One region of the Methylobacterium sp. Leaf111 genome, then DNA from elsewhere that is predicted to be linked to it. Evidence: riboswitches for the same ligand, from Rfam matches in the RefSeq annotation. Region 1 holds a riboswitch; each other region holds the start of a gene.
What was found. A riboswitch is a leader RNA that binds a small molecule or an ion and turns the genes downstream of it on or off. The one in region 1 is predicted to bind cobalamin.
Positions count from the first base shown of each region.

Region 2: another riboswitch for cobalamin. It lies ahead of ASF41_RS03475 (CbtB-domain containing protein); the one in region 1 lies ahead of ASF41_RS05725 (TonB-dependent siderophore receptor).
Region 3: another riboswitch for cobalamin. It lies ahead of ASF41_RS11295 (TonB-dependent siderophore receptor); the one in region 1 lies ahead of ASF41_RS05725 (TonB-dependent siderophore receptor).
Region 4: another riboswitch for cobalamin. It lies ahead of ASF41_RS11265 (TonB-dependent siderophore receptor); the one in region 1 lies ahead of ASF41_RS05725 (TonB-dependent siderophore receptor).

Region 1 covers NZ_LMNE01000004.1:20,517-24,856, forward strand. The annotation lists gene ASF41_RS05700 (hypothetical protein) at 1-130, shown strand, start outside; gene ASF41_RS05705 (hypothetical protein) at 163-408, opposite strand; gene ASF41_RS05715 (XRE family transcriptional regulator) at 1,129-1,413, shown strand; gene ASF41_RS05720 (DUF2934 domain-containing protein) at 1,447-1,635, opposite strand; cobalamin riboswitch at 1,807-2,023, shown strand; gene ASF41_RS05725 (TonB-dependent siderophore receptor) at 2,377-4,340, shown strand, end outside.
Region 2 covers NZ_LMNE01000001.1:785,786-790,125, reverse strand. The annotation lists gene cobW (cobalamin biosynthesis protein CobW) at 1-1,023, opposite strand, end outside; gene ASF41_RS03485 (DUF1636 domain-containing protein) at 1,020-1,460, opposite strand; gene ASF41_RS03480 (CbtA family protein) at 1,453-2,223, opposite strand; gene ASF41_RS03475 (CbtB-domain containing protein) at 2,251-2,427, opposite strand; cobalamin riboswitch at 2,465-2,658, opposite strand; gene cobU (bifunctional adenosylcobinamide kinase/adenosylcobinamide-phosphate guanylyltransferase) at 2,744-3,277, shown strand; gene cobO (cob(I)yrinic acid a,c-diamide adenosyltransferase) at 3,274-3,873, shown strand; gene ASF41_RS03460 (hypothetical protein) at 3,873-4,340, shown strand, end outside.
Region 3 covers NZ_LMNE01000015.1:32,953-37,292, reverse strand. The annotation lists gene ASF41_RS24775 (hypothetical protein) at 1-504, shown strand, start outside; gene ASF41_RS11300 (recombinase family protein) at 794-1,477, opposite strand; cobalamin riboswitch at 1,842-2,054, shown strand; gene ASF41_RS11295 (TonB-dependent siderophore receptor) at 2,175-4,154, shown strand; gene ASF41_RS11290 (ABC transporter substrate-binding protein) at 4,238-4,340, shown strand, end outside.
Region 4 covers NZ_LMNE01000015.1:27,065-31,404, forward strand. The annotation lists gene ASF41_RS11265 (TonB-dependent siderophore receptor) at 1-1,290, opposite strand, end outside; cobalamin riboswitch at 1,582-1,781, opposite strand; gene ASF41_RS11270 (AAA family ATPase) at 1,866-2,399, opposite strand; gene ASF41_RS11275 (DUF6925 family protein) at 2,423-3,385, opposite strand; gene ASF41_RS11280 (ABC transporter ATP-binding protein) at 3,360-4,178, opposite strand; gene ASF41_RS11285 (iron ABC transporter permease) at 4,175-4,340, opposite strand, start outside.

The sequences.
Region 1 (4,340 bases):
GCGCTGGGTGCCCGGCCGGACCGCGCAGGTCATCGACGCTATGGCCAGCGGATCGGGCGCGCTCCTCGGCGCGCTGGGCGGCACGATCGTCGCCCGCTATCTGCTCAAGCCCGAGCCCCCGTTCCGGTAGGGCGCGCCGGCTCAGCCGGACGCCCCGAAGGTTCACGCCTTCCGGGGTTCGGCGGGCGAGGCCTCGGACGTCCAGAGCAGCGAGGCCGCGACATAGGACGCCTCCACCGCCACGAGCATCCAGATCGCATCGGTCAGGACGATCGCGAGGGCACGCTGCTCCAGGGCCCCCTCGATACCGATCGCCACCGCCATCAGCGATACGATCACCAGAAGACCCGGCAGGCGCACGGCCTGGCTTGCGGCAGCTCCGAGCGAGGCAAAACAGATCAGAAGCATTTGCGCACCAACGACACCGGAAGGTAGACTACCTAGGTATTGAGAGGACACAAGCGGAAATAAACAGCACTTTTGTGCTTTGCACAATTTCAGCTGCACTGCGGTCGTTAGTCCATTATCAACCTTAGCACTCCGTGAGCGACCCAACACAGGAAGACGACCCAGGCTAGAGTCAGTCCGAACCTCAGCCCCAGGATCGTGAGGGTCGAGACCCCGTGCACGGCGCGGCCGAAGGCGGCCCGCCGCGGCGGGATCGCGGGCCCGTCGACACGCGGTTCGGGATCGTTGGTTTTCTCCAGCAACCGCTCGATGAAGAACCCGAAGGCGATCGCCGTCGCCCGCACGGGCCGTATCGCGCGCTAAGCCGTCGCTCAGCACCGACCGCGTCGCCCGCGCCCTCACGGCGCGCGGCACATCCGGTGCGGGCGCAGGCGACGCGGGAACGGAGCGTTCCCGAACGGAAAGTCCCGATCCACGGATCACGGCGCAGTCCGGACTGTTTCCGACTAGCCCGGCGGTCGCCGCCGGATCAGGCGCGTCGAACGGCGCCCCCGCCCGCGGCGTCGCGGCGGCGCCGGCCGGGCCTGCGCCCTCCGATCAGGCGCCCGGGTCCTGCTCTCCGAGGGATTTGCGGTACTGCCGTGATCGCGCCCTCCCCATGCTGTTTGAGGAGGGATGTCCCACGTGTCTGCTCACCGCCAACGCCCGGATTCGGCGGGGGTGTCGGAACCGGGCCGGGAGGGCGGTCGCTTCCTGAAGCCCCTGCGCGCGGCGCGCGGCCTATGCCGGCACCCGCTCGCCACTGTGGTCGGGGCCGAATACGACACTGTCCTCTCGCAGCTGGAGACCGGACGGGGACGGATCCCACCGAATTGCTACCGCGCCTGGGCGGCCGTCCGCGACGTCCCCGTCAAGGCCCTCGTCCGGGCCCCGATTCGCGTCGACGGCCCGTTCACCCACGCGATCCTGTTCGCGGACCACGACGCGGTGGCGGCGAGCGGCTGAGGCGACCCGCCCCCGAGCCCGTCCCCGGCGCCGTCAGGGACAGGCGGCGTCCTCCTGCGCCTGTGCGGCCGACTTCGGGGCGTTGCGGGCGCGCTCGGCCCGCAGCTCCCGCTCGGCCATCAGCCAGAACTCGACCTCGAACCCCTCGGGGCGGTGGTTGCGCTCCCAGATCTCATGGGCGCGCTCGCGGATCCGCTCGAAAGTGATCCCATCCTCGGACATCGTGCTCTCTGCTCCTTCAGTCTCGGTCACAGCGTCACAGCCCGGTTCTCCCTGCGGGGCCAACGCTCCACGGCGGGATTTGTCCCCCGATCCGCGCGAGGCTGCCCCGGTCGCCCCGTTCGCAGGGCAGGCTGCCGAACCCCGGGGGATTTGACGGCGGCGCCGGAAACGGCCTAGCTTACCCGCGACGGTTCCTCTTTAACGAGGATCAAAAGGGAACGCGGTGAGGGCGAGAGCCCGAGGCCGCGGCTGCCCCCGCAACTGTAAGCGGCGAGCTCCTCATCAACACGTCACTGGGTGAACGGTCCGTCAGGACCCGGGCCTGGGAAGACGATGGGAGGGCGGTGACCCGCGAGCCAGGAGACCTGCCGTCAGTCGTGGTCACACGCGAAACGCATCGGGCGGGGTGTCCTGGTGGGTGTCGGGGCGTTCGCTTGCCGCGAACGGACCGACCTCTTCGCGGTGACGTGCCACTCCGCGCGACTCGTCGCGTCAGCCGTCCCGTCGATGCCCGTCCTCGCCCGCAAGTCTTGCTCCCGCATGCTCCCTCCGGCCGCCCCGCGCGGCCCGGTGACGGCTGCGCCGCGGACACGCCGGCCCCGGGCCCCGCTTGCCAATTGTAATGTTATAACATTCAGTCTAGCGGAGACGGCAGGTCGGCCCCGACCGATGCCCGCGCCCTTGTTCGGTTGCCCCATGTCCGGTTGCCCCACGTCCAGTTACCCCACATCCCGTTACCCTATGCCCGTCGCCCCCATCCCGTCCCGAACCGCGAACGCGCGCGGGTCGCGGCAAGGCCCGACCTTGCCGTCGCGACACGTCCTGCCCCTGGCGGCCCTGCTCGGCGGCCTGCTGCCGATCTCCGCCGAGGCCGAGACCCGGGAGGTCCCCCCGGCCGTCACCCTGGATACCCTGGAGGTCGCGGGCTCCGGGCGGGGCGGCCCGGCGCCCGCCGAGGGGCTCAACCTGCGCAGCCCCGGCCGCAGCGCCAGCCGCCTCGGCCTGACGGCCCTGGAGACCCCCGCCAGCGTCGACGTGATCGCGGGCGAGACCACGCGGCTGCGCGGCCAGAACACGGTGGCGGAGGCCGTCACCCAGAACGCCACCGGCATCACCACGGTGGCGGCGCCGGGCAACGGCAACGGCGCCTTCACGGCCCGGGGCTTTTCCGGCCCGAACTCGATCCAGCAGCTCTACGACGGCACCCGCCTGTTCGTGGGCGCCGGCACCGTCACCTTCCCGTTCGACACCTGGAACGTCGAGCGCATCGAGGTGCTGCGCGGGCCGGCCTCCGTGCTCTACGGCGACGGCGCCATCGGCGGCGTGATCAATGTCGTCACCAAGAAGCCGGTCTTCACGCCCCTCAACGAGGCCCGCGCGGCGGTCGGCTCGGACGGTCTGGCGCGTCTGGCCCTGGATTCCGGCGGCCCGATCGGGGAGGCGCTCGCCTACCGCCTCAACATCAGCGGCAACCGGGCCGAGGGCTGGATCGCCCCGGACGGGAGCTTCCGCAACCTCGCGGTCTCGGGCGCCCTGACCCTGCAGGCGACGCCGGACCTCGCCGTCACCCTGAGCCATGATTTCGGCTATCAGGAGCCGGCCCGCTACTGGGGCACGCCCCTCGTCGACGGGCGCATCCGCGACGCCCTCCGGTTCAACAACTACAACGTCCGCGACGCCCAGATCCTCTGGACCGACAACTGGACGCAACTGCGCGCCGAGTGGACGCCGAGCGCCGACGTCACGGTCCGCAACACCGCCTACCGGCTCCAGAGCCGGCGCCAGTGGCGGGACGTGGAGCAATACGCCTTCAACCGCGGCACCGGCCGGATCGACCGCTCCGACTACCTCGAGATCTACCACCAGCAGGAGCAGATCGGGAATCGCCTCGACGCCACCTTCCGCGGCACCCTGTTCGGCTTCCGCAACGAATTCCTGGCCGGGTTCGACGTGAACCACATCGCCTTCCGGCACACCAACAACTTCTACTTCGACACCACCACCAGCGTCGATCCCTTCGCCTACGACCCGGGCCTGTTCCCGGCCGAGGGCCGCGCCCGGCCCGCCTACGCCACCAGCACGCGCCAGGCCTCGGTCTTCGCCGAGAACCGCCTGATCCTGTCCGACCAGGTCTCGCTCCTGGCCGGCGTGCGCTACGACGCGCCGGTGCTGCAGCGGACCGACCTCGTCACCGGCAACACCTTCGACCGCGACTTCCGGGCGCTGAGCTACCGCTTCGGCGCCGTCTACAACCCGACGCCGCTGCTGGCGCTCTATGCCCAGTACGCCACCGCCACCGATCCGGTGGGCAGCCTGATCTCCCTGTCGCAGAGTCTCGCCAACTTCCGGCTCTCCACCGGCGAGCAGGTGGAGGTCGGCGCCAAGGGCGTGGCCTGGGACGGCCGGGCCGAGTGGACGCTGGCCGGCTACCGCATCGTCAAGGACAACCTGATCTCGGCGGTACCGGGCCAGCCGACGCTCTCGACCCAGGTCGGGCAGCAATCCTCCCTCGGCGTCGAGGCGGCCCTGAGCCTGCACCTCTCCGAGGCCTGGCGCATCGACGCCAACCTGGCGCTGCTGCACGCCCAGTACGACACCTTCGACCAGGCGGTCGGCGGGGCGGTGGTGTCCTATGCCGGGCGCCAGCCCATCGACGTGCCGGAGCGCGTCGGCAACCTCTGGGTCACTTACGCCTTCGCCCCGGC
Region 2 (4,340 bases), on a different contig from region 1:
GGCGGCGGCGACGGCGGCCTGGTCGAACCCCTTGAGGCCGATCACCACGAGGCGGCCGTCGCGGAGCTCGCTGGACTTCCAGGGGCGGTCGTAATGGTGGGCGATGCGGGCACCGACGCCCTGGACCACGAGGCGCATCGGCTTGCCGGTAACCTCGGCGAAGCCCTTGATGCGCAGCACGCCCTCCGTCTCAGCGGCGCGGGCGACGCGGATGGCCAGGTCCTCGGCCGAGGCCGTGGCCGCCACCGGCAGCGCCACCGAATCGAAGTCGTCGTGGTCGTGGTCCTCGCCCTCGCCGTGGTGGGAGGGACGCGCGTCGAGGTCGTCCTCGGCCGCCGCCTGGATCCCCAGGATCACGCGCGGGTCGAGGCGGCCGTGCTCGGCCTCCACCATCTTCACCGCGCGGGGCAGGTGTTCGGTGACCTCGGCCCGGACCTTGGCGCGCCCGGCCTCGTCGAGGAGGTCGGCCTTGTTCATCACCACGAGGTCGGCGCAGAGGAGCTGGTCCTCGAACACCTCCTCGAGGGGATTGTCGTGGTCGACGCTTGCGTCGTCAGCGCGCTGGGCGGCGAGCGCCGCCGGATCGTCGGCGAAGAAGCCGGCGGCCACGGCCGGGCCGTCGATGACCGCGACCACGCCGTCCACCGTCACCCGCGAGCGGATCGCCGGCCACTGGAAGGCCTGGACCAGGGGTTTGGGTAGGGCGAGGCCCGAGGTCTCGATCAGGATGTGCTCGGGCGGATCGGCCCGGTCGAGGAGCTTGTTCAGGGCCGGCACGAAATCGTCGGCCACGGTGCAGCAGATGCAGCCGTTGGCGAGCTCGACGATGTCCTCGTCGCCGCAGCCCTCGATGCCGCAGGCGGCCAGGAACGAGCCGTCGAAGCCGATGTCGCCGAACTCGTTGACGATGATGGCGAGGCGCCGGCCGTTCGCGTTCTCCACGAGGTGGCGCACCAGGGTGGTCTTGCCGGCCCCGAGGAAGCCCGTGACGATGGTGCAGGGGATCTTGGCGACGAGGGTCATTCGGCGGCGTCCGGAAGGGGGGGCGCCGCGACGGGCGGCGGGAATGGGGGAAGGCGGGCGACGACGCCCTTGCGGAATTCCTGCGGCCGGGCCTTCCACGGCACGATGCCGTCCGGCGTCTCGGCATAGAGCGCCACGCCGTCCAGGATGGTGCCGGCCGACGCGACCGGGTCGAGATCGCCGTAGACGTAGGTCCAGCGGCCTTGCGAGGCCACCGCCACCGTGCAGGGGCGCTTGCAGACCGAGAGGCATTCGACGCTCTCGACCGTGATGCCCGGGTGGCCGCCGGCGCTCACGGCGTCCTGAAGCGCGGCGAGCAGGCGGGCGCCAGCCCGCGGCTCCGAGGCGTCGCCGGCCGTCCGGCAGGTGGCGCAGACGTAGAGGGTGACGGCGGCGTGGTCCGTGTCAGGCCGCGGGTTGGGCATGTGGTCAGGCATGGGTCGGCCGCGCGTGGGTCGGCCGGGTCTTGCCGAACAGCCCCCAGGCCCAGCCATAGGCCAGCCCGATCACCGCCCAGAACACGAAGGCGATGCCCAGCGAGCGCGCCGCGAACTGCGCGGCGTAGGAGGCCGGCAGGTTCGAGGCGGCGTGGCTCGCCTCCGGCGCACCCGCGAGATGGGGCGCGACGAGGAGCACGATGCCGCCCGCGATGGTGATCGGCGCCCGCCGGATCGCGATGAGGTAGAGCCCCATGGCGGTGGCCGCGGCGGTCATCACCCACCAGAACTGGCGGTCGGCCAGCGGCGCGGCCTCCATCCCGGGGAGTTCCGGCGCGAGGCCGAGGGCGGGGGCCAGCGCCACCGCGAGGAAGCCGCCGATGGCGAAGCGCAGGCCGGTCTCGGGGCTGGGCTCGCGGTTGCAGGCCAGGAGCACGGCACCGAGCAGGAACGCGTAGCCGACGCCGCCCACCAGGGTGGCGAGCGCGGTGAAGGCCATGCGCGGCAGGCCGGGGCCGGGCTGCCAGTCGGGCGCGACCTCGCCGCCCGCCACCGAGGGATCCTTGGTGCCGTGATCGTGACCGCCATGGACGCGGACGATCAGCGAGGCGGGGGTCGGCCGAACGGGGGCGGCGGAGGCCTGCGTCTCGTAGCGCTCGGCCGCGATGATGAGCGGCGAGGTGAGTGCGAGCTGCAGGCCCGTCGCGACGACGGCCGCGAGGAAGCCGGCGACCAGGGCCGCCGACACGAGCCGGATGATCATGGGATTGTCTGCCTTAAGCGGAGACGCTCAGTGGCAGGGGAAGTTCTGGCTGTGGCGGAAGTCGTGCGCCGCGTTGTGCAGCGCCATCGCGGGGGCGAAGCCTGCCATGAACACGAGGCCGAGGCCGAGGAAGGCGGCCACGAGCACGGCGCCGAGGCGCTCGTTGGTGCGGGTGCCGGTCAGGACGAGGGTGTTGGTCGACATCGGGTTCATCTCCTGGCCGCCCCGCCGGCGGCCGTCAAGCATCGAGCGGGAGGACGGCAGGTCTCCTGGCTCGCGGGTCGCTGGTCCTGCCGCCTTCCCGGATCGCTCCAGTGGCTGATGGCAGTCCCGTCTCCGCTCACAGTTGCGGGGGCAGCTGCGGTTTCGAGGTCGCCCCCTCACCGCATTCCCTTTTCACCCCGTCGCCGGGGCACCGTCCGGTCCACGCTTCTACGCGGTTGCCGATCTGCTGACAACGCGGCCCGGATCGGATTCCCGCCTTTGACCCGGGACCTCGATTTCGGGCACAGCAGGCCGCATGCCGCATCCTCCACCCAGACTGACCCTCGTGCTCGGCGGCGCGCGCTCCGGCAAGAGCGCCCATGCCGAGGGGCTGATCGAGGCGCAGCCTCGGCCCTGGCTCTACCTCGCCACCGCCCAGGCCTGGGACGACGAGATGCGCGAGCGCATCGCGCTCCACCGCGCCCGCCGCCCGGACGGCTGGATCACGCAGGACGTGCCGCTCGCCCTGCCCGAGGCGGTCGCCGCCGCGACCGGGCCGGTGCTGGTCGATTGCCTCACCCTCTGGCTCACCAACCTGATCCTGGCGGAGGCCGACGTGGACGCCGCCACCGCCGCGCTGCTCGCGGCCTGCGCGGCGGCCTCCGGCCCGGTGGTCCTGGTGGGCAACGAGGTCGGCCTCGGGATCGTGCCGGACAACGCGCTGGCCCGCCGTTTCCGCGATGCGGCGGGGCGCCTGCACCAGCGCCTCGCGGCCCAGGCGGACCGCGTCGTCCTCACGGTGGCGGGCCTGCCCCTGATCGTGAAACCCCAACCCGGAGCCACCCCATGACCGACGCCGACCGCCATCGCGAAAAGATGGAGAAGCGCAAGGCCGTCCAGGATGCCGAGGTGGCGGAGAAGACGATTGAGAAGGGGCTCCTCATCGTCAACACCGGGCCGGGGAAGGGCAAGACCACGGCGGCCCTCGGGCTGATGCTGCGGGCGCTGGGCCACGGCTGGCGCGTCGGCGTGGTGCAGTTCATCAAGGGTGCCTGGGACACCGGCGAGAAGCACGCCCTCACGGCCTTCGGCGACCGGATCGACTGGCACACCCTCGGCGAGGGCTTCACCTGGGAAACCCAGGACAAGGCCCGCGACATCGCCGCCGCCGAGCACGCCTGGGCCAAGGCCCTCGACCTCATGGCCGATCCGACGATCCGCCTCGTGGTGCTGGACGAGCTCAACATCGCCCTGCGCTACGACTACTTGGATCTCGAGGCCGTGGTGGCGGCCTTCCGGGCGCGCCGACCGGACCTCCACGTCGTGGTCACCGGCCGCAACGCCAAGCCGGCCCTGATCGAGGCCGCCGACCTCGTCACCGAGATGGCGGTCGTGAAGCATCACTTCGCCGCCGGGGTGAAGGCGCAGGTGGGCATCGAATTCTGATGCGCTTCGTCCTCGGCCCGGTCGGGCTCCTTGTCCTGTCGGGCATCCATCCGGCCTACGCTGAAACCGCGCCGGCCTGGCCGGCCAGCTATCTCGGCCGCGTCGAGGCCCTGGCGGTGGTGGAGGGCCTGAACGCCCGGCTGCTCGCCAGCCGCTCCGCCACCGCGACCCTCGAAGGCTGGTGCACCGAGCACGGCATGGCCGCGACGCCGCGGCTCGCGGCGAATCGGCAGCGCGGCGCGGACAAGCCCGCCTCGGAGGAGACGCGCCGGCGCCTGAATGCCGGCCCCGACACCGTCCTCCGCTACCGTCAGGTGCGGCTCGCCTGCGGCGACCACGTCCTGTCGGAGGCGGACAACTGGTACGTGCCCGAGCGCCTGACCCCGGAGATGAACCGCCTGCTCGAGACCACCGACACGCCGTTCGGCCGGGCGGTCCAGGCCCTCGGCACGACGCGGCAGACCATC
Region 3 (4,340 bases), on a different contig from region 1:
GTCAGCAATCATGAAATTCTTGCTCGTGTTGTTATTGGCCCAAAAGGTTTAAAGGGGGATGGTCCCCTCGGTCTCGCAGACTCAGTCGCAAGCGAGATGTATAGGGCGGGGCTTTCTACTCTTCGTATTCCTGCAGATGGCAGTGCCGAAGATATTGCGAAGCTAGCTCGTTATCTAGTCCACCAGGCAGCCGCTTCTATTTCGGTTGGCGACGAAGCTTTCTGCGCGGGAGTGCTGGAATTTACCTGCGAAACCGTTCGGACTTTCTACGTTCCGCCTTGGACAATGCAGATGGTCGGAGCTTATGAATCTCCGGAGGTTGAGTATCCAAGCCACAGTGACGTTCTACAAGCTGTAAATCTTTTTCCATCGAAAAATCAGTCTAAGAACTGGGCTCGCAATTTCTTGTTTGACCAGGGCGTAAAATTTATACCCGCTGATAAATACGAGCGGGCAGATATTCGCGGTATCAGCTCACCCGGACGCTATGAGCCGCCGGTTTAAGTTCGGTCGAAGTGAGACCCCTCGAAGAAGCGTATGACTCGATGGGGTAATTCGGCATTCTCAATTCGAGGGTGAAATTCACTCTGGGATTTTTCGGCGGTGTGCCCTTTTAGGAAATACCCCCTGGGTGGGGGCGAACCGAGTTTTTTGTCTGGACAAGGTTTGTACGGCCCGTTCGCAGGACGGTCGCGCGTGACGCCCATTATTTTGACGGCGGCCGAGCCTCTTGCCCGGGGTGGGGGGCTAAAACCCGATTTTCTCTTAGAAATTGGCGGGGACGGCCTGAGTTTCAGCCTGCCCGGCTCAACAGGCGGCCAACCTGCACGGCTGACCAATCGCCTCCGCGAGCCGTTGGTACACGCCGGGCATTCAACTCCGCAGCAATCCTCCGGTGCGAGATGGTTCCGCTTGCCTGGATAGAGGACACCACGGGCAGGACGTTGGCCGCGAATGCGTCGGCCCCCGCCCGGTTCGCGCTGGCGCCCTTCGCCTGTGCCTCTAATAGGTTGGTGTGGTTGCCAAGGCGCACACCCTGCAACTTTTTAGCCGCGAGCGCTGCCTTTGTCCGGCTGGCGATCATGGCCCGCTCCTTCTCGGCCAACGCGGCGTAGACGTGCAGCATGAAGGGATCAGCGTCGGCCCCTAACTCGGCCACGATGAAGAGCACCCGCTGCGCCATCAGGCCGGCGATGAAGGCTACGTCGCGGGACAGGCGGTCCAGCTTGGCAACCACAACGGCGCACTTCGCCTTGCGGGCCGCAGCCAGGGCTGCCGCGAGTCTAGGCCGGCGCTCCAGCGCGTCGGCACCTTTTCCGGTCTCGACTTCCTCAAACTCCACGACCACCATGTAGCCGTTGGCCTGCGCAAACGCCTGGACGGCCGCGCGCTGCGCCTCGAGGCCGAGCCCACTCTTTCCTTGCCGGTCGGTGGAGACCCGGAGGTAGGCGACCAGGGGGCGAATGGCGTCGGGCATCGGTGTGTCTCGGGCTCCTGTGACAACACCATACGTCCGTATAGAGTTGTGCAATAGACGCGTAGCGAGGGTAATCGTGTCTGAGCGTCTAACTAGACTGAGTCTCGTGAGGGCGTGGCGTCGTCCTTCACCGTCCGCCCACGACCCTTTGCAGGTCCTCCGAAGGTCCGCTTTCCGGCAACCTGATGAACGAAGATGAACGACCACAATGGGTGGTTATGCGAAGGTCTGCTTTCGGGCCGAATTTTTGAAAAGCGGACGCTGCATAGCACCGAGGCAAACCTTCGTAAGTGCTGACCTGTAACCTTCCAGGCACACATCGTCGGAAAGCCTTTGCGTGCCATTGACGGCGGACGCTTTGATCGCGCTCCTTGTCCCCGACGGTTCCTCCCCGGAGGATCAAAAGGGAACGCGGTGAGGATGAGGTCCGAAAGGGCCTCCCCGAAGCCGCGGCTGCCCCCGCAACTGTAAGCGGCGAGCCCATCATCAACACGTCACTGGGTCTTCGGGCCTGGGAAGACGATGAGAGGGCGGTGACCCGCGAGCCAGGAGACCTGCCGTCAGTCGTGGTCACACGCGAAACGCATCGGGCGGGGTGTCCTGATGGGTGTCGAGGCGTTCGGCTGTCCTCACGACAGGCAAGCGCCCAGGCCTCGTTCGCGGTGACGTGCCACAGACGTCGCCCGAGGCTTGTCCCGTGTCCTCCCCCTCCCGAACCGCGTGCCTGCGCACGCTCGCGCTCGCCTGCGCCGCCCTGCCGGCTCCCGTCCTCGCGCAACAGGCCGCCGCGCCATTTGCGAACGTGCCCCGGGGAGGCGAGGCCGCGGTCTCGCTATCCGAACTATCGGTTTCCGCCACGGGCGTGCCGACCCCAATCGACCAGGTCGGTTCCAGCGTCACCGTACTTACCGCCGGCACGCTGGAAGCCCAGCAGCGCCGCACCGTCCCGGATGCCCTCCAGCAGGTCCCCGGCCTCAACGTCGTGCAGACCGGCGGCCCGGGCGGTCAGACCTCGGTATTCATTCGCGGCTCGAACTCGAACCACGTGAAGGTCCTTATCGACGGCATCGACGCCACCGATCCGTCGAACCCCAACGGATCGTTCGACTTCGGACAGCTTCTAACCGACGACCTCTCGCGTATCGAGGTGCTGCGGGGTCCACAGAGCGGCCTCTACGGCAGCGACGCCATCGGAGGCGCGATCTCCTTCACGACGAAACGTGGCGAGGGACCGGCCAGGGCGAGCCTGCGCATCGAGGGCGGGTCGTTCGGGACCTTCAACCAAAGCGGCAGGATCAGCGGGTCGGAGGACGGCTTCGACTATTCGGTCTCGATCCAACACTTCCGTGCGGCGGCGACCCCGGTGACGCCGCCGAACCTCGTCCCGCTCGGACGCCCGATCCATCCAAACTTCTACGACAACGAGACCGTTTCGGCGAAGTTCGGCTACCAGTTCACCGACACGTTCCGGGTCAACTCGGTCACGCGATTCATCAATTCGCGACTTCTGTTCACCGGCACCGACTTCAGCACCTTCCCGGCCTTCCCGGCAGCGTTCCGGAGCGCTGCCGACGTGCAGCAGGTCTTCACCCGCAACGAGGCCGAGTGGACGCCGTTCGCCGGCTTCCACAACCTCTTCGCCATCAACTACTCGAACCTCTACAACCGGCAGCAGGGCCCTCTCGACCCGCTGGCCACCCCCGACGCGACCACGGGATTGGGCGAGCGCACCCGCTACGAGTACCGCGGCGACTACCTGCTCTCGCCGGGCAATTTCGTCCTGTTCGGGGCGCAGCGTGACGAGGAGACCCTGTTGACCACCGACCCGAGCCCGTTCGGGGCCGGCAACCTGCGGGCACGCAACGGCAACACGGCCGGCTACGGGGAGGTGCAGCTGACGCCCTTCGAGCGAGCGTCGTTCGTGGCCAACATCCGCCACGACGAGAACGACGCCTTCGGGCCGGCCACCACCTTCCGCGTCGCGCCGAGCTACGTCATGTCCGTCACCGAGACCCGGATCAAAGGCAGCGTCGGCACCGGCTTCAAGGCGCCGACCCTGAGCCAACTGTTCCAGAGTTTCCCCGCCTCGAACTTCTTCGCCAACCCGAACCTCCGGCCGGAAGAAAGCCTCGGCTACGATGCGGGCATCGAGCAGCCGCTGGGGGACCGTATCCTCGTCGGCGCGACCTACTACGCCAACGACTTCAAGAACCTCATCACCGCGAATGCGACGTTCACCTCGAACGAGAACGTCGGCCGGGCCGTATCCTACGGGGCGGAAGCCTTCGTCGCTGTCCGGTTCTCAGATACCCTCACCGGCCGGATCGACTACACCAACACGGTGACCAAGAACGAGATCACCCACCAGGAGCTCCTGCGCCGGCCCCGTCACAAGGGCAGCGCGACGGCCTTCTGGACACCCCTCCCGGGGCTGACCGTCAGCGGCACCGTGCTCGTGCTGGGCCACTTCGTCGACGGCAACCGGGACTTCTCGGTGGCGCGGCTCAAGAACCCGGGCTTCACCCTGGTCAACCTGGCGGTGAACTACGACGTGAGCGAGACGGTGAGCGTGTTCGGTCGGGTCGATAACCTGTTCGACCGTCGCTACGAGAACCCCACCGGCTTCCTCGGCGCCGGCCTCGCCGTGTACGGCGGCGTCCGCCTGACCACGTTTTGAGGCCGCACATGGCACGACGGTCGGGGTTCCCGGTGCTGACGGTGATGCTGGCCGTCGGCCAGACGTGGTCGATTACCGGGGGAATGGCCGCCCCGGCGCCTGACCGACCACGGCACGTCGTCTCGATGAACCTCTGCGCCGACGAGCTCGTCCTTCGGCTTGCCGACCGCGAGCAGGTCGCCGCCG
Region 4 (4,340 bases), on a different contig from region 1:
GCGGAACGAGGCGGCGACGTTGCCGTAGAGCGCCAGGAACGACAGCGGCTGGTAGACGAGCCCGGCGCGGGGCGAGAACCCGGTGCGGTCCTGCTCGGTCCGCTCGTTCGCGACCTTGTCGCGGAAGGTCTGGTTGTAGAAGTCAGTCCGGTTGCCGATCAGCAGCTTCCACTCGGGGCTCAGCGCGATCTGGTCCTGAAGGTAGACCGCAGTGTTCCCGACATTCTCGCTGGCGCTGTAGCGGCGCGTGAAGGGGGGCTTGGGCTGGCCGTAGACCGGGTTGAACAAGTCGATGGCGAACGGGTCGAGGCGCGGAGTCGAGCGCTGCAGGTTCTCGGTGCTGTTGTAGCGTTCGTGCTCCAGGCCGAGCAGCAGGGTGTGGGCGAAGGGCCCGGTCTCGAAGCGGCCGACGAGTTCGGCCTGGCCGATGGCGACGCCCCAGGTGAAGTCGTGCTGGCGGAACTCCCGCAGGAGCGTACGCCCGTCGTCTAGGATCCCGGTCGCGCCGGTCTGCAGGCCGGTGAGGCTGCCGGTGTTGAGATGGGTAGCGACCCGCAGCTGCCAGTCGGCGTTGAAGGCGTGCTCCAACCGGACCTGCAGGATGCCGGCCTCCGATACGGAATCGTCGCCTGGCTCGCCGAAGAACCGCGAGCGCGGAACGAGGCCGAGACGATTGTTCACCGCGACGGTGCCCCGGTCGAAGGTCTGGCGGTTGCGCAGGTACTGCGCCTCGAACGTGATCTTGGTGTCGGGGGTGACCTGCCAGCTCACCACCGGCGCCAGGAGCACCCGGTCGCCGTCGACGAAGTCGCGAAAGCTGTCCTGGCGGGCAAGAGCGCCGTTGAAACGGTAGAGCACGCTGCCGTCCCCGCTCAGCGCGCCGCCGGCATCGACCGTGGTTCGCGCGGTTCCGAAGCTGCCGAACAGCGTGCCCATCTCGACGAAGGGACGCGCCACCGGCTGCTTGGTCAGGATGTTGACGGTCCCGCCCGGGTCGCTACGACCATAGAGGGCACCGGCTGGGCCCTTCAGCACCTCGATGGACTGGACGTTCTGGGTGTCGGGCGCGCCGTTGTAGCCGCGGGCAACATTGAAGCCGTTGAAGAAGATGTCCTGCGTGGCGAAGCCCCGCACCGAGTACAGGGCGAGGTTCTGGGCGCCGAAGTCGTTCTGCTTGCCGACGCCGGGCACGTAGTCGAGGGCGCGCTCGACCCTGGTAGCGGCGGTGTCGACCAGGACCTCCCGGGGCACCACGTCGACCTGCTGCGGGACGTCCCGTCGCGGCGTCACCGTCTTGGTACCGCTGTAGAGCTCGGGCACACGATAGGTCGGCGCGGCCGTGTAGGTCCCCTCGACGGAGAGCGCATCAAGCACGACGGCGGTCTCTCCAGAGCGCGCTCCCTGGGCCGCGACGGCGGTGGGGATCGCGCAGGACAGGGCCAGTGTGAGCCAAAACGGATTCGATGGACGACGGGACAAAGCGGACGGCCTCGGCAGTGGCACGTCACCGCGAACGAAGCCGAAGCACACGCGACGCGCAGGCTCCCGCACCCGCCGGGGCACCCCGCCCAGCGCGTTTCGCGTGTGACCACGACTGACGGCAGGTCTCCTGGCTCGCGGGTCGTCGCCCTTCACCGTCTTCCCGAGCGAGGTGGCTCAGTGACGTCGGTGGTGAAGGGCTCGCCGCTCACAGTTGCGGGGGCAGCCGCGGCATCGGGCCAAGACCCTCACCGCGTTCCCTTTTGATCCTCCGGGGAGGAACCGTCACGGTCGGGGTAGCATGCGCAGCCCCTGGCCCGTCAACGGACCGCGAGCGATGGATCGGACGTTGTGCCCTGCCGGCGACACTTGTCCGCAGGAACCTGTCATTCGCCCGGCCAGGCCAGGATCTCGACCTGCTCGGGCGGCAGGGTGCGCCACCAGGCATCGGGCGCCCTGAAGGCCTCGTAGGTGAACCGAAGAACGGCCTCGGGCTGGCGGTGCGAGGGATCGATGCGACCGCGCTCCTCGTTGCGGGCCGTCAGGACCTCCCACGGCACGTCGAACACCTTCCACGCCACGACGAGCCCGTGACGGGCCACAATCCCGAGTTCGCGCTCGAACACGGGCCTGGTGAGATGGGTGTCCGCCAGCACGACGCTGAAGCCGTGCGCCAGGGCGGCCTCCAGGGCCGCCTCCTTGACCCGGTGCAGGACGTCCCGGGCCGCATCGTCATGGGAGCCCTGCCGGAGTTGCCAGTAGACCTGCCGGTCCGGTGGCCAGAGGGCCTGCCGGAAGTCGTCAAGTGTCAGGTGGACCCAGCCGTCGAGGGGATCGAAGCGGCGGGCGTAGGTCGTCTTGCCCGAGCCCGGGCAGCCGATCAGGCCGACCACCCGCCGGGATCGGCCCTCACGATCCATGCCGGGTACGGACGACGTCACGATCAGGCCGTCGCCTCGGCATCCTCGTCGTCGCCGACCGATGCCTCGATGATCTCCCCGCGTAGGTAGCGCCCCTGAGCCTCGGCGACGCGTCGCGCGCCCTGGGCATGACGGCTCGACACGGTGCCCCCTGGCGTCTCGGGCTCGCTGCGCTTAATCGCCACGAGTTCCGGGTCACCCCAACGGTCGAGCAACGCCTGGAACGCTTCGTAGCGTTCGGCATCGAAGGCGATGCGCTCGCCCATCATGTCCTTGTAGGGGTGGGCTGGATGAAGGCCGGCGCATGGGACCCAGCCGGCCGGGATCGGCGTCGTGGCCGCATGCGTCCGGCCGCTGCGCAGAAGCTTGGGCAGCACGTGCGTGTGCGGCCCTTCCGGGCTGGTACCGCCGGGACCGGGTATGGGAGCGTAGACTTCCACTCGTCCGATCCGCGCCAGGAACACCCGGTGCGGGCTCATGGCCACGAGATGTGGCCCGATGGGATTGGCGTGGTCGAACAGCGGCATGCCGGTTCCGGCCCGCAGCCGTGCGATTGCCTCCGGGTCGCGCGCACGCACGCAGGCATCGACGGCCGAAAGCCCGAGGCCGAGATCGAACAGGATACCGTCCCGGTCCTCGACCCGGGCGGCCTCCCTGTCCGGCCCGAGCTCCGTCACCACGGTCCTGCGGTTCATCCCGCAGGTCGCCTCCGGCAGGCAGAGGGCGAGCGCGTGGTTCCAGCCCGAGGCCACCGCGGTCTCGTATGCGACGGGCCGTAGGTCGGAGCTCGGGGTCAGGGCGATGGCCCCGCGCGCGGTCGCCATTCCCAGGCGCTCGTCCGGAAGGGGCAGGACGGCCTCCTCCGGATCGCGCATGAACTCGGCGATGGCGCCGAAGCTTCCGAGGCTCCAGGCCGTGCCCGGATCGGACAGCGCCTCGCGCAGGAGGGTCACGACGGCATCAGGACCGTTGGGAGAAGGCTGCATCGGTATCCTCCGGTTGAGGCCCTGAACGGCTCCAGGGCAGGATGTAGGGCGTTCCATCGGGCGCGGCCCCGCGCCGGACCGTGACGCCGAACACGTCGGCGAGCACACGGTCCGTCAGGGCGGCACCCGGAGGCCCATCGGCGGCGAGACGTCCCGCGCCGAGAACCACGATCCGGTCGCAGAACCGGGCGGCCAGCGAGAGATCATGCAGCACGGCAACGACCCCGGTCCCGGCGGAAGCCACGCTTCTCAGCAGCACCATGGCGTCAAGCTGGTGGGCCGGGTCCAGGGCGGTGATGGGTTCGTCGGCCAAGAGCCACTCGGCCTCGACGGCGAGCGCCCGGGCGAGCAGCACGCGCATCCGCTCGCCCGTCGACAGGGTCGGTTCGATGCGGTCGGCGAATTGCGCCGTGTCGGTCCGGGCCATGGCCCGCGCGACCGCGGCATGGTCGGACGCGTCGAGGCGGCCGAAGGCGCGCCGGTGCGGCAGCCGGCCGAGGGCGACGAGGTCCCGCACCCGCATCGGCCAACCGGCGCCCGCACCCTGGAATAGGACCGCGATACGCCTGGCACGCGCATCGCGGGCGATGTCGAGGAGCGGCGTCCCGTCGAGGGCCACCCGGCCCTGGCTCGGGACGAGGAGGCCGGAAAGGGCACGCAGGAGCGTGGTCTTGCCTGTGCCGTTCGGGCCGACGAGGCCGACGAGCTTGCCCGGCTCCAGGGACAGGGTGACGTTCGAAAGGACGGCGCGAGCGCCGAGGCGAACGTCAAGGGCTTCGGTCGCGAGACTCATGCGCCACGACCCTTCTCGCGCAGCAGCAGGACGATCAGGAACGGCGCCCCGACAAGCGCGGTGACAACCCCGAGCTTGAGTTCGGGTCGCGTCGCCAGGAGTCGTACGCCCAGGTCCGCTGCGAGAACCAGGGCCGCACCCGCGAGCCCACTGGGCCACAGG